DNA from 4 places in the Neobacillus sp. BF23-41 genome. Region 1 is predicted to be linked to each of the others. Evidence: riboswitches for the same ligand, from Rfam matches in the RefSeq annotation. Region 1 holds a riboswitch; each other region holds the start of a gene.
What was found. Region 1 has a riboswitch for S-adenosylmethionine ahead of AB7942_RS08540 (methionine biosynthesis PLP-dependent protein). Riboswitches for the same ligand answer to the same signal wherever they lie in the genome.
Positions count from the first base shown of each region.

Region 1 (3,163 bases):
ATCATAAAGGCAAAATCACCTACTAAATATTTCGGAGACTCTTCTCCCCATTTATGATAAGAAAGTAAGATTAGTTCACTATCAGTAATATCTTTTCTTTTCCTTTTATCAACTTGTAATCTCTCAAATAATTCGTCTCGATTATCAATAATAGCATCAGCAGTAATCGCTAACTTTCGTTCATGATCATAGTATGGAAGTTTTTCACCTACTGACTCAGGTGTAATCCATTGAGCATGGCAGCCAAGGAAGACTTTGTCACTATGACAGGTTTGAATATCATCAGCCGGATATTTTTCTAATTCTTTCATTATTCGATTTCCGTGCTCTAGATTGATAGGTTCATCATTTAAATGATAAATTCCGGCTATCGCGCTCATCTTTTCCTCCTGCCTGGCTACAAATTATTATTATCTATTATTTTAAGATTCTTTTATCAGTTCACTAAAAAGAACACCGAGCCCGTACTTAACTATAAGGAAATTCAATCGAATTTAAAGTCCCCTATTTATAGTATTATTTTAATAAAATGGTCTGAATCTAATTAGTTTTATAACTTATTACCTATATAATACTCTATATAAGTTCTTTATTACGAACATGTGATAAATTTATAATATATCCTCATACTATCAGTGTCAACTATTTTTCATAAAGAATGATTATATTTTAATGATCGGATATTTAACTCTAATTTCCTCATTATAATAAGGTTTTATAAAAAGTAATTGACACTCCCATGGAATTGTAGTAAATTTTATAAATAATCTAAATATTACTTTCTTATCAAGAGAGGTTGAGGGAATGGCCCGAAGACACCTCAGCAACCATCAATGGCTCGCTATTGAAAAGGTGCTAAGTCCTGCAAATTATTCTCTAATTTGCGAGATAAGAAGAATGACAAATGTGTAATCTGACAAAAGTCTTCTTCTTATAGAAGGCTTTTTTTATTTTTATAAAACAAGGAGAGTGCATTATGTACAAAATTGATACGAAACTTGCCCAAATTGGAAATCGTAGTGAAACAGCAACTGGCACCGTAAATCCGCCTGTATACTTCTCAACGGCATTCCGCCATGAGGGAATTGGCCAATCAACTGGGTTTGACTATACCCGAACAGGGAATCCTACGCGCCAGCTCTTAGAAAAAACAATTGCTGATTTAGAGTGCGGTGATCAAGGATTTGCCTGCAGCTCTGGTATGGCAGCAATTCTAACCATACTTGCTTTATTTCAATCTGGTGATGAATGGCTGGTAAGTGAGGATTTATACGGCGGTACCTACCGTTTATTAGAAAAAGGCTATCAAAAATGGGGCTTGAAAAGTCAATATGTTAATACCTGTTGTCCGGAAGAGATTGAAAAGAAAATTACGCCGCAAACAAAGGCCATCTTCCTTGAGACACCAACCAATCCGCTTATGCAGGAATCCGATATTGCCGCTGTTTCAAAGATTGCCAAGGAACATGGACTATTGCTAATTGTGGATAACACTTTCTATACTCCACTGTTACAACAGCCGATAATACTTGGTGCTGATATTGTTATCCATAGTGCGACGAAATACTTAGGTGGCCATAATGATGTTCTAGCCGGACTTATTGTCGCTAAAGGAAAAGAGCTTTGTGAAGCATTGGCATTCCATCATAATGGTGCTGGAGCAGTGCTGAGCCCATTCGATTCCTGGTTATTAATGCGTGGTATGAAAACTTTATCACTACGAATGGAACGACATGAAAAAAATGCAAAGAATATTGTCGAATTTCTATCCCAGCATGATGCTGTCACAGATGTTCTCTACCCAGGACGCGGCGGAATGGTTTCCTTTAGAATTAAGGACGAAGCATGGGTGAATCCATTTTTACAGAATTTAAATTTAATCAGTTTTGCAGAAAGCTTAGGTGGAACAGAAAGCTTCATTACTTATCCAGCAACGCAAACACATATGGATATCCCAGAAGAGATTCGCATTCAAGCAGGCGTTTGCAATCGTTTATTGCGTTTCTCCGTTGGACTTGAGGATTCACAAGACATCATTGAAGATTTGGAAAATGCTTTTGCCCGTGTTCAAGAAGGAGTGATTGCATAATGGCACACGAAGAATACACATTTGAAACCAGGCTCCTTCATAATAAGCACAAAATTGATCCTACAACAGGAGCGGTTAGTGTACCCATACAGCATGCATCGACCTTTCACCAATCTGATTTCGATCAATTTGGCAAGTACGATTATGGCCGCAGTTTAAATCCGACAAGGGAAGCACTTGAAGATGTCATTGCTGAACTTGAAGGCGGGTTAAAAGGCTTTGCCTTCTCATCTGGTATGGCCGCCATTTCGACGGCATTTCTCCTGCTATCTGCAGGTGATCATATTGTCATTACGGAAGATGTCTACGGCGGTACATTTCGGATGGTCACAGAGGTTCTCACGCGGCTCGGAATTGAACATACCTTCGTCGATATGACGAATTTAAATGAAGTAAAACAAGCCATTCAGGCAAATACAAAAGCGTTCTATGTGGAAACACCATCGAATCCATTAATGAAAGTGACGGACATTAAGGCGATTAGCAATTTAGCTAAGGAAACGGGTGCGTTAACATTTGTCGATAACACCTTCCTTACCCCTTCCCACCAAAGGCCATTGGAGTTAGGTGCCGATGTCGTGCTCCATAGCGCGACGAAATTTTTATCGGGCCATAGTGATGTCGTTGCCGGACTTGCTGTCGTCAAAGACGAAAACTTGGCGAAAAGATTAGGTTTCTTGCAAAATGGGTTTGGGGCGATTTTGGGTGTTCAAGATGCATGGCTCGTATTAAGAGGGATCAAAACGCTGCACGTCCGACTGGAACAATCACAAAAATCGGCTATTAAACTAGCGGAATTTTTAGATGCGCATCCGCTTGTTGAAAAGGTTCATTACCCAGGGTTGGAAAATCACCCACAATATCAAATTCAGAAAGCGCAAGCAGCTGGTCCAGGAGCGGTCTTATCGTTTGAATTGGCTAATGAAGATGCACTTCGCACCTTTCTTGCCAATGTAAAAATTCCTGTATTTGCTGTCAGTCTCGGAGCGGTAGAATCGATTCTTTCCTATCCAGCAAAAATGTCCCATGCAGCAATGCCTCAAGAAGCGCGGGAGAAGCGCGGGATTACAAATA
Region 1 is NZ_JBGBPR010000004.1:104,809-107,971, forward strand. Features, by position in the region: gene AB7942_RS08535 (lasso peptide isopeptide bond-forming cyclase) at 1-380, opposite strand, end outside; SAM riboswitch class I at 781-895, shown strand; gene AB7942_RS08540 (methionine biosynthesis PLP-dependent protein) at 977-2,089, shown strand; gene metC (cystathionine beta-lyase) at 2,089-3,163, shown strand, end outside.

Region 2 (3,163 bases), on a different contig from region 1:
CCCCAATTTAATATTCTTTGAATCAGCGCTTTTCTTATCGTTGTTTCCTGAGCTGCCACAAGCAGCTAAAGCTCCTAAGACTACTAGCAAAATAAATGATAAAAACAATTTTTTCATGACTATTTCCCTCTCTCTTTTTATCTTTTATCAAAAACTTTGGCGAGAAAATCGCCAAGAAACTGAACAAACTGAACTAAAACAATTAATATAATCACAGTGGCAATCATAATGGTATTGTCGTATCGATAGTAACCAAACCGAATGGCCAAATCACCAATTCCACCGCCGCCAACGGTCCCTGCCATCGCCGAAAATCCAATTAAACTAATCAGTGTTAAGGTAATACCTGAGATAATTCCTGACCTTGCTTCAAGGAGCAGGACATCTTTAATAATCATTAACGGCGTAGCGCCGGCAGCTATCGCGGCTTCAATGACCCCTTTATCAATCTCCCTTAATGCATTCTCGACAATTCGGGCAAAAAAAGGAATCGAAGCTACAGAAAGCGAAACACTCGCAGCAGTTGGTCCAATTGTTGTACCTACTAGAAAATTGGTTAAGGGAATTAACGCCACCAATAAAATAATAAAAGGAATGGAGCGGACTAAATTAACAACAAAGCCCATGCAAAGTTGGATGACGCGATTTTGCAAAAACAAGCCTTTGTCGGTCACGTATAATAGAATCCCTACTGGCAAGCCAATGACTATCGCGATTACCAATGAGATGAGGATCATATAAATCGTTTGTAAAAATGCTGTATTTATATCAGGAATTAGTTCCAAAAGATGCTGAAAATCAAAGCCCATTACGTAACACCTCCACTTGCGCTGCCCGGTCTTCGATATACTGAAGTGCTGCTTTCACGTCTTCCTTTTGTCCCTTCAATTCCATGATAAAGATGCCAAGTGGCAATTCTTGAATATATTCAATCGATCCATGCAGGAAGTTCCCTTTTACGTTATATTGCTGGAGCATATCGGAAATAACGCCCTCTCCAGCGACTTTCCCCTTAAACATGACCTTGATAATCGGTCCTTCACAATTATTTAAAATGGTCTCCGGAACGTCAAAGGAAACAACACTGTCGATAAATTCTTTGGTCAGTTCTGCCTGAGGGTTGGCAAATATATCATATACCGCTCCCTCTTCAATGACCTTTCCTTCTTGCATAATCGCCATTCGATTACAAATTTCCTTGACAACATTCATCTCATGCGTGATTAAAACTATCGTAATATCGAGTTCTTTGTTAATTTTTTTCAATAAATTTAAGATCGATTTTGTCGTGGTTGGATCCAGGGCTGATGTTGCTTCATCACATAATAGTACCTTCGGATTATTAGCCAGCGCTCGTGCAATCCCTACCCGTTGTTTTTGTCCACCGCTCAGTTGGGAAGGATAAACATCCCTTTTATCTCCAAGACCGACCGTTGCAAGCAGTTCTTCCACCCGTTCTTTGATTTGGCTCTTTGGATAGTTGGCCGCTTTCAAGGAAAACACGATATTCTCAAACACCGTTTTTTGACTGATTAAATAAAAGTGTTGAAAAATCATCCCTATTTTTAATCGTGATAAGCGTAGATTCTCCCCCTTTAGTGAAGTAAGGTCAATACCATCAACAGTAATACTCCCTGATGTTGGTCGCTCCAACAGATTAATACAGCGCAAGAGCGAACTTTTTCCTGCACCTGAATAGCCGACAATTCCATAAATTCCGCCTCTTTGAACGGTTAACGAAACATCATCCACACCTTTTACCGTGCCATTTTTCGTATTGTAAACTTTCGAAAGATTCTGAATCTCAATCATACGATTACCTCTTTTTTAAAATGCAATATTTTGGATATAAAAAAATGCCCCTCTCAACTGAAAGGGACATCGAAATACAAGTGGATATTTCGACTTATCTTTCAGAATGATCGTCATTCTGCAGGAATTGGCACCTTCCCTGTAATGGGGGTTGCCGGACGTCATAGGGCCTAGTCCCTCAGTCGCTCTCGATAAGTTTCATCATTAAATTAAGATATTTAAGATATTACCAATCTATTTTAATCTTGTCAATCATCTGAAAATAGTATTCTAACATAATATGGATTTCCATTCCCATAAAATCAATCAAAATAGTTGGATTAACTATACTATACTCAACTATACTAGTCTATTCTATTTTTATTTTACCTGCATCTCATTCCGACCAGCCAAAAAAAAGACAAGAGCAACTTTGCCCTCATCCGACGTTTACACTTTTCCGCTTTATACATTAGCTGTGCGGAGGTCTGAACCACATATCTACTACACAAAAGTCTGTGTAGAATTATTTCTACTAAATCGATACACCGCAATCAAGAAAAACGCAGCGGCAAAGGCAAATAGAATCATGAAATTTAAATACAACCCGCTAAATTCATTTCCTTCCTGAAGCTTCGTTAACGTATCCAATGTCCAGCGCTGCGGCAGGAAATTAGCAATTTTCTGTAACGATTTCGGCATCACTTCCACCGGCCAGAAGCAGCCGGAAAGCATGACGGTCGGAGTGATAATTAAATTTTGCAAGGCGCCCGCGGCACTGCGGCTGTTTGAAAAAGAAACAATCATTAATGAGATCCCTACGGAAATCAATGAAAATAGCATCATGACGAACGCCGCTGACCAAAAGGACATATTGATGCCAATATCAAAGATACTTTTCATAATCGTTAACGTGATCAGCACCTGTATCGTCATCACAATCATGTTGACCATGACATTGGAGAAGATATACTTCCTGGCATTAATCGGTGTTGATAATAACCGAAAATAGGTGCGGTTTTCTTTTTCTAAAAGGATGATCTCGGACATATTGCAGGCCGACATCAGCATGATCATAATCAGGAAGCCAATCGTTTGGTTGGTCATAAACTTGTTTTTTGAAGAATCTTCTAAAGCATTTGTGGTCAGCTTATAATCTGTTTGCTGGTAATCCTGATACATCTGCTCAAAAGTCTGTTGATTACCGCCTGCAACATAACTGATCGTCGCAATATTATCGATATACTGATGTAAATAAGATTTCACGTATGCGGTAATTGCTGCACCCTTGATCGAGGTCAGTTGGATATGGTCAGGCTCCCCAGCCAAGACACTGTCAGAATATCCTTTTTCAAAGGTAATTACACTATCT
Region 2 is NZ_JBGBPR010000008.1:154,717-157,879, reverse strand. Features, by position in the region: gene AB7942_RS14500 (MetQ/NlpA family ABC transporter substrate-binding protein) at 1-117, opposite strand, end outside; gene AB7942_RS14495 (methionine ABC transporter permease) at 138-809, opposite strand; gene AB7942_RS14490 (methionine ABC transporter ATP-binding protein) at 799-1,812, opposite strand; SAM riboswitch class I at 1,904-2,010, opposite strand; gene AB7942_RS14485 (ABC transporter permease) at 2,296-3,163, opposite strand, start outside.
Region 2: it holds a riboswitch for S-adenosylmethionine, as region 1 does, so the genes downstream of both, AB7942_RS14490 (methionine ABC transporter ATP-binding protein) here and AB7942_RS08540 (methionine biosynthesis PLP-dependent protein) in region 1, are expected to answer to the same signal.

Region 3 (3,163 bases), on a different contig from region 1:
TAATTTTGTTCTCTGTTTCATACTCACCTATTATTTGAAAGTAACACCTTGCCTGCTGGTCATTAATTAAACGTTCAATTTCTTCCTTTGTTGCCCGGATAATGGCTGTCTCATCAATAGCTTGAGTAATCCATGTAATCAAAGGGTTTTTATAATTTTTTGAGAGACCTTGAATTAACCATAAGCATTCTACATCCCCTTTTTTCTCTCCATCACATAATGCAATTGTTTCTTTGAAAATCTTATTTGACGGCTGATTTTGACAGACATAGACCAAATCCTCGATAACAGCACTAGCAGTTGGATACATCCCAGCTCCAGGTCCTTGCAAAGTAATACTACCAACGATATCAGAATGAATATTTACCGCATTTTCTACCCCTTCAACGGAATAAAAAGGATGCGACTTTCCAACAAGAACCGGTCTAACCGTTGCATTAATTTGATCACCTATCTTATTAATACTTGCAATATGTTTAAACCTTAACCCTAGCTTTTCAGTTGATTCGATTAATTCACTTGTGATCGAAGTAATACCTTCCCGTTCAACATCCTGCCAATTTGGTTCTATACCAAAAGCTATTCTGCTGAGAATTATTGTTTTATAAAAAGCATCAAACCCCTCCACATCGTTGGTTGGGTCCGCTTCAGCATACCCCTTCCCTTGTGCTAAACTAAGCGCAGCAACAAAGGACTGTTTTTTCTCCCGCATTTCAGTAAGGATGAAATTTGATGTCCCGTTAAGAATGCCTTGTACGGTACGAACACGGTTAACATTTAATAACTGCCTAAGGGTTTGAATAACTGGAACTCCTCCCGCAACTGTTGCTTCGAAACCAACTGAAACTTTATGACTCTCTGCTAGCTTGAGCAGCTCATTACCGTGATGTGCAAACATCTCTTTATTTGCTGTGATAATGTGGCAACCACTTTGGATAGCTTGTTTTAAAAAAGTAAAGGGTTGTTCTTTGTCGACGATTGCTTCGACAACAACATCCAGTTGAGGTAGTTTAAGAATTTCGGCAAAATCTGTAGTTATTAAAACATCTTCACTTATGTCTCTTGTTTTTTGTTTATTTTTTATTAGCACTGCAGCTACTTCTACTTTTCTTCCTAAAACATTAGTTAGTTCATCAGCGTGGGATTGTATTGTTTTATATACCCCTTCACCCACTGTACCAAAGCCTAGAATTGCCACTTTAATGACAGACATGCTTTCCACCCCTTAAATAATATTAGACATGACTAATAGGTTGTTTCTTTTAATATCATATAAATAAGAAAAACCCTCTTCATAAGAAGAGGGTAGATTTCCTCCTCTTATCTGTCAGGTTAAAAATAACCTGCAGGAATTAGCACCTTTTCAAGAATTACCTTGATGGTTGCCGGGCTTCATCGGGCCTAGTCCCTCCGCCGCTCTGGATAAGAGTTTTATTTAGTTAGTTTTTCATTAAATTTCCAAGTTATAAAGAGAATTCTAGTTGATTCCAAGATAGTTGTCAATATTATTTGAAATTTCTTTTTATTAAAGTGGTAATAGGGAGACAAATTCCTTTTTCCCCAGTCGATCTATCATTTCGAGCCAATCCTTCGGCTTATTTGTAAGAATTGAATAGTATGTCGTCAGAAAATCCTTTACCAGGTTTGCTGGTAGTGAATTAAGTCCTTCATCTTGAATTGGCATGAAACATAAATCTAGACCTGCTACAGCTTCCCCATTGTTTTTCCAGGAAGGATGAACATATGAAAAATCAATGCGTTTATAACCCAAATGGGAGAGAACTTCACGTCGGACATATGGATCCATAACCTTTACTCCACCAAATTCGTGTTGTTCAACCCGGTACGGATCGTATATTTCTGCAAACATCCCGAATAGCTCGTTACCATTTTCTTTAGCTAATTGTTGTAAATCCGTTAAACGGTTATGCGCTAAAAAACGGCCAAGGCTTAAGCCTGGTTTACTGATGATTGTAAAATCTGTCATAGCAATATTCCAATCCGGATAATAACGATATTCAGTTGCTCCTGTGACTTCGTCTCCATCGACAGCAACAAACACGCGAATACTCGGATCTTCTAATGGCTCTTTCCATAGCTCATATTCTAATACTTCTTCTGGAGGAAAAATTTCTCCCATTAAGTTATGAAGCTTTTTAAAATTAGGGTCTGCTATACTGGTTATTCTAATATATTCCATTATGATTCATTCCTCTCACTTATCTAAAAGGGTTTTTCCATTCCATTAATGCAGCATAATTGCAGGATTCATCATCCTCGAGATAATTTTCAATAATCCCTATTGGCACACGACCACAATGCAGCAAGAAAGTGATAACAGGATCTTGAACTTCCCCTTTAATTGTTGCATCTAAATATTGTCCTGGTGTCATGATATCAGCTTTTTTATGATATCCTGGCATTCTGCCCCCGCCAAGTAATCGATATAACTCTTTTTCTATCACAACATGGTACATAGACTGCATCATCAATTTACCAAGCCCTAGTTTGCGGTACTTCGGACGAACACTAATATCAACAATATACAAGGTATTCCCATTTGGATTATTGTTCCGTATATATCCATGGTCAGTGATTTCTTCCCACGAATGGTTTTTATCGCTAGGATCAAAGTCGATAGTTAAGCCGGTAATTGACCCAGCTAATTCACCATCTACTTCAACACACAATGCACCTTCTGGAAACATGTACACATGGTTTGCTAATTGCTCTTTATTCCACCATAATTCTGAAGGAAAAGGAGGTGGGAAGCACTCGGATTGAATCTTGATAAGATCGTCAAAATCCACATTTGAATAATTTCGAATGATAACTGGCACAGGCCGCTCTTGGTCATAGACGTAAAATTCACTTCGATACATTCTATACCCACCCCTTCAGTTTATTTTTCCCAATCTGTGTAAAGATCCGTTCTTCGATCACGCCAGGTTGTAACGGAACCACGTTCTCTTACTTCATATAACAAGTTTATATCTAGGTCAGCCGTCACAATCATGTCATTATTGATTTCCCCTTCCACCAAGATTCCTTTTGGTGGAAATGGTATATCGTTAGGAGTAATGATTGCCGCCTGGCCAAAATTAGCGCGCATAAAATCAACAGTCGGCAGTGAACCGACAGTTCCCGTTAGGACCACATATAC
Region 3 is NZ_JBGBPR010000015.1:27,579-30,741, forward strand. Features, by position in the region: gene AB7942_RS20545 (homoserine dehydrogenase) at 1-1,213, opposite strand, end outside; SAM riboswitch class I at 1,318-1,429, opposite strand; gene AB7942_RS20550 (GNAT family N-acetyltransferase) at 1,526-2,200, opposite strand; gene AB7942_RS20555 (GNAT family N-acetyltransferase) at 2,220-2,882, opposite strand; gene AB7942_RS20560 (carbon-nitrogen hydrolase family protein) at 2,903-3,163, opposite strand, start outside.
Region 3: it holds a riboswitch for S-adenosylmethionine, as region 1 does, so the genes downstream of both, AB7942_RS20545 (homoserine dehydrogenase) here and AB7942_RS08540 (methionine biosynthesis PLP-dependent protein) in region 1, are expected to answer to the same signal.

Region 4 (3,163 bases), on a different contig from region 1:
CACCATAAGGGCCAACGGATGCGGCAACCAATGGCTTAGGTCTATTGGTTTGTGAATTTTCCTGCCAAAAATCATCTCTTGCTTTTCTCGCAAGTAACACCGTTTTCTTAATTAGTTCTAAAGCTTCTTTCTCTTGGATACCACGCTTGGAAAAACCGTCAATGGTTGCTTGATAGCTTGACGTTATGGCACAGTCCGCTCCAGCACGAAAATAGTCAGAATGAACCTGATAAATCAATTCTGGATTTTCTAGTAATACACGTGCAGACCAGAGGGGATCGTCCAAATTACACCCATGCGACTCAAGCTCTGTGGCTAACGCTCCGTCCAGTAGCATAATGGAATGTTCGGATAAAATAGCCTTAATAGGGTTGATTTTGTTGGACATAACCTACTCCTCTTTTCTTTAATCTTTGGGTTAAATAATAACTTGCATAGCAAAACAATATAAATGGAATGCCACAATATAAGGCAATTCGTTGTGTAGGGTCAAATGCGATTCCAATACATGAAGCAAGACAAAGGATAAAGGAAGCGATTGGTACCAAAGGATAGAATGGTGTACGATAAACCAAGTCCTTTACGGAATTTCCTTCTTTAATATATTGTCTGCGAAATAAAAACTGTGAAGCACTAATACTCATCCAAACTACCACCACAGCTAGGCCCGAAATGGATACAAGTACGATATACACTGTATCTGGTGCAATAATACTTGAGAACAAAGCTAAACCACCGCCAAACATGCTAAAAATGACTGCATATATTGGAACACCTTGTTTTGTTAATTTTGCAAAAATGGGTGATATCGTATTCTTATCTGCAAGTGACCAAAGCATTCTTGAAGAGGCATAAAGACCTGAGTTTGCAGCAGATAGAATGGCTGTTAATATGACAAAGTTCATAATATCCGCTGCATATGGTACGCCAATTTGTTCAAGAACGGCAACAAAGGGGCTCTCTAATACTCCTGCATCTGAAGTAGGCATTAATGCAGATAATACAACAATCGTTCCTACAAAAAAGATAATCAATCTCCACAATGTAGTACGAATGGCCTTTGGTATCGTTTTTTCCGGATTTGCTGTTTCCCCCGCTGCAATTCCTATTAATTCCGTTCCTGAAAAGGCAAAGTTAACCGCAAGCATTGTCATGACAATCGCAAAAGCACCATTAGGAAATAAACCTGCACTTGTAAAATTAGAGAAGAACGGTGCCGATTGGGAATGGGTCATCGGAAGAAAACCTACCATTGCCGCTGCTCCTACAACAATAAACAGAACAATCGCTATTACCTTTATAGACGCAAACCAGAATTCAGATTCAGCGAAAAACTTAACCGTCAGTATATTTAAGACAAAAACCAAAATAGCAAACAGCAAACTCCAATTCCAGACATTAATGGATGGAAACCATCGCTGCATTAATAATCCTGCAGCCGTAAATTCAGAACCTAAAGCAACAGTCCAAGTTAGCCAGTACAACCAAGCAACTGTATACCCAGTCCCTGGTCCAATATATTTAGTCGCATAACTGTGAAAGGCACCAGTTTCAGGCATATGTACGGAAAGCTCTCCTAAACATAGCATGACGAGATAAACCACTAGTGCACCAATCAGATAGGACAGAATGGTCCCAAACGGGCCAGCTTGTTGAATCGTGTAACCCGAACTTAAGAATAATCCTGTTCCAATCACTCCGCCGAGCGATAGCATAACTAAATGCCGTGTTTGCATTTTTCTTTGAAATTTTTGCTTGCTTTTCTTCTCCATCCTAGTCTCCTTTTTCCTACATCCAGAAAAAACAAAAAACGCACTCAGATAAATGAGTGCGTTACTGACAAATAATAACGTAGCTCTTATCTATCAAGGCTTCACACCCGATGGAATTAGCACAGTGTCTTATTAGACCTGCTGCTGAGGTTTCATAGGGCCAGTCCCTCCGCCTCTCTGGATAAGAAATATTTTTTTAAACTTTATCAATCTATTAAATAATTGTCAATATATTTCTGAGTTTTTTAAAATTTTAAAACCTTATAAGCAAAAAATATAATAATTATGCTTATCTAATATAAATTCAAGTAAAAATTTCGTCGTTACTTATGGTACGGTTCACCGCGATTAATCCGAAAAGCTCTATAAATTTGTTCAACAAGGATTGTCTCATCAGCTGATGGGGGAAGGTCATCCAGGCAAGACCGTGGGGACGAATCGAGACTTGCCTACCATTAAAAAGAAGCGATTCAAATCAAAAAGAACCCGTCGATGATTGTAGGAGTAGTCGTGATATTGATCATTGGTGTAGTTGTATATAAAGTTAAAAGGGAAAAAGAGCGGTTAAGGAATTCTGGATAAAGTGAAAGAATAAAAACAAGAAACCACCTTGGATCTACTTAATAGTAGAGGCTAGGTGGTTTCTCTTTTTTATATTCGCTCCCTCATCCGCTCAGGAAGTGTCTGTATCGACTGGACGACCAAATCAAGCTTTGCTTCAATTCGGTAAAGCAAATAAAGAGTCACAACGATGGGGAATCCCACCTGGCTGATGATTGGAATCAACTGCTCCACTTTTCTCTCCTCCTTCCATTGTTTATAAAAAGAGGCTGGGTTCATAATGAATCCGGCCTCTCACTTTTATTAGGCAATCACGTAATCTGTCACATTGCGTTCGATCACTCTTGCTCCTTTTGCAGCAACAAACTTCCCGCTGCTAGTTGTGAAAACTTCAGATGCAATAATCTGCGCCATCGATAATTTTACGACTTCTTCATCAATCGGCTCTTTGGGGTTATCAATGGAAAGGCTTGCTGTCTTTCCGAACTCCGTGGCAAATTGCAATTCCAATGTTTTTGCCATTTCTTTCACCTCCTATCCCTTCGTTTTTTACTAGACTATTAACCTAGAATCGCGGAGCTGTCATTCCGTTTCACTTTAGACTATTAACCTACAATTGCGATGATATCATTCCGCTCCACTTTGTTTAGCGTATCATTGCATAGAACTGCAACTGCTAGTGCCGCTTGCGATAATTGATCCGCAGTAGCTGCCTTGGTGACATTGCTAAACGTTTTCGCTTTGAGGATGGGATTTCCCTCGTCATCCATGCCCGCTTCAAATACGATGCGAAGCTTCGTTACTTCTAATAACGCTAGTGCCATTGTCTC
Region 4 is NZ_JBGBPR010000026.1:49,329-52,491, forward strand. Features, by position in the region: gene mmuM (homocysteine S-methyltransferase) at 1-388, opposite strand, end outside; gene mmuP (S-methylmethionine permease) at 363-1,772, opposite strand; SAM riboswitch class I at 1,856-1,960, opposite strand; partial or broken gene AB7942_RS25380 (23S rRNA (pseudouridine(1915)-N(3))-methyltransferase RlmH) at 2,096-2,187, opposite strand; gene AB7942_RS25385 (YvrJ family protein) at 2,424-2,567, opposite strand; gene AB7942_RS25390 (DUF2922 domain-containing protein) at 2,637-2,855, opposite strand; gene AB7942_RS25395 (DUF1659 domain-containing protein) at 2,939-3,157, opposite strand.
Region 4: it holds a riboswitch for S-adenosylmethionine, as region 1 does, so the genes downstream of both, mmuP (S-methylmethionine permease) here and AB7942_RS08540 (methionine biosynthesis PLP-dependent protein) in region 1, are expected to answer to the same signal.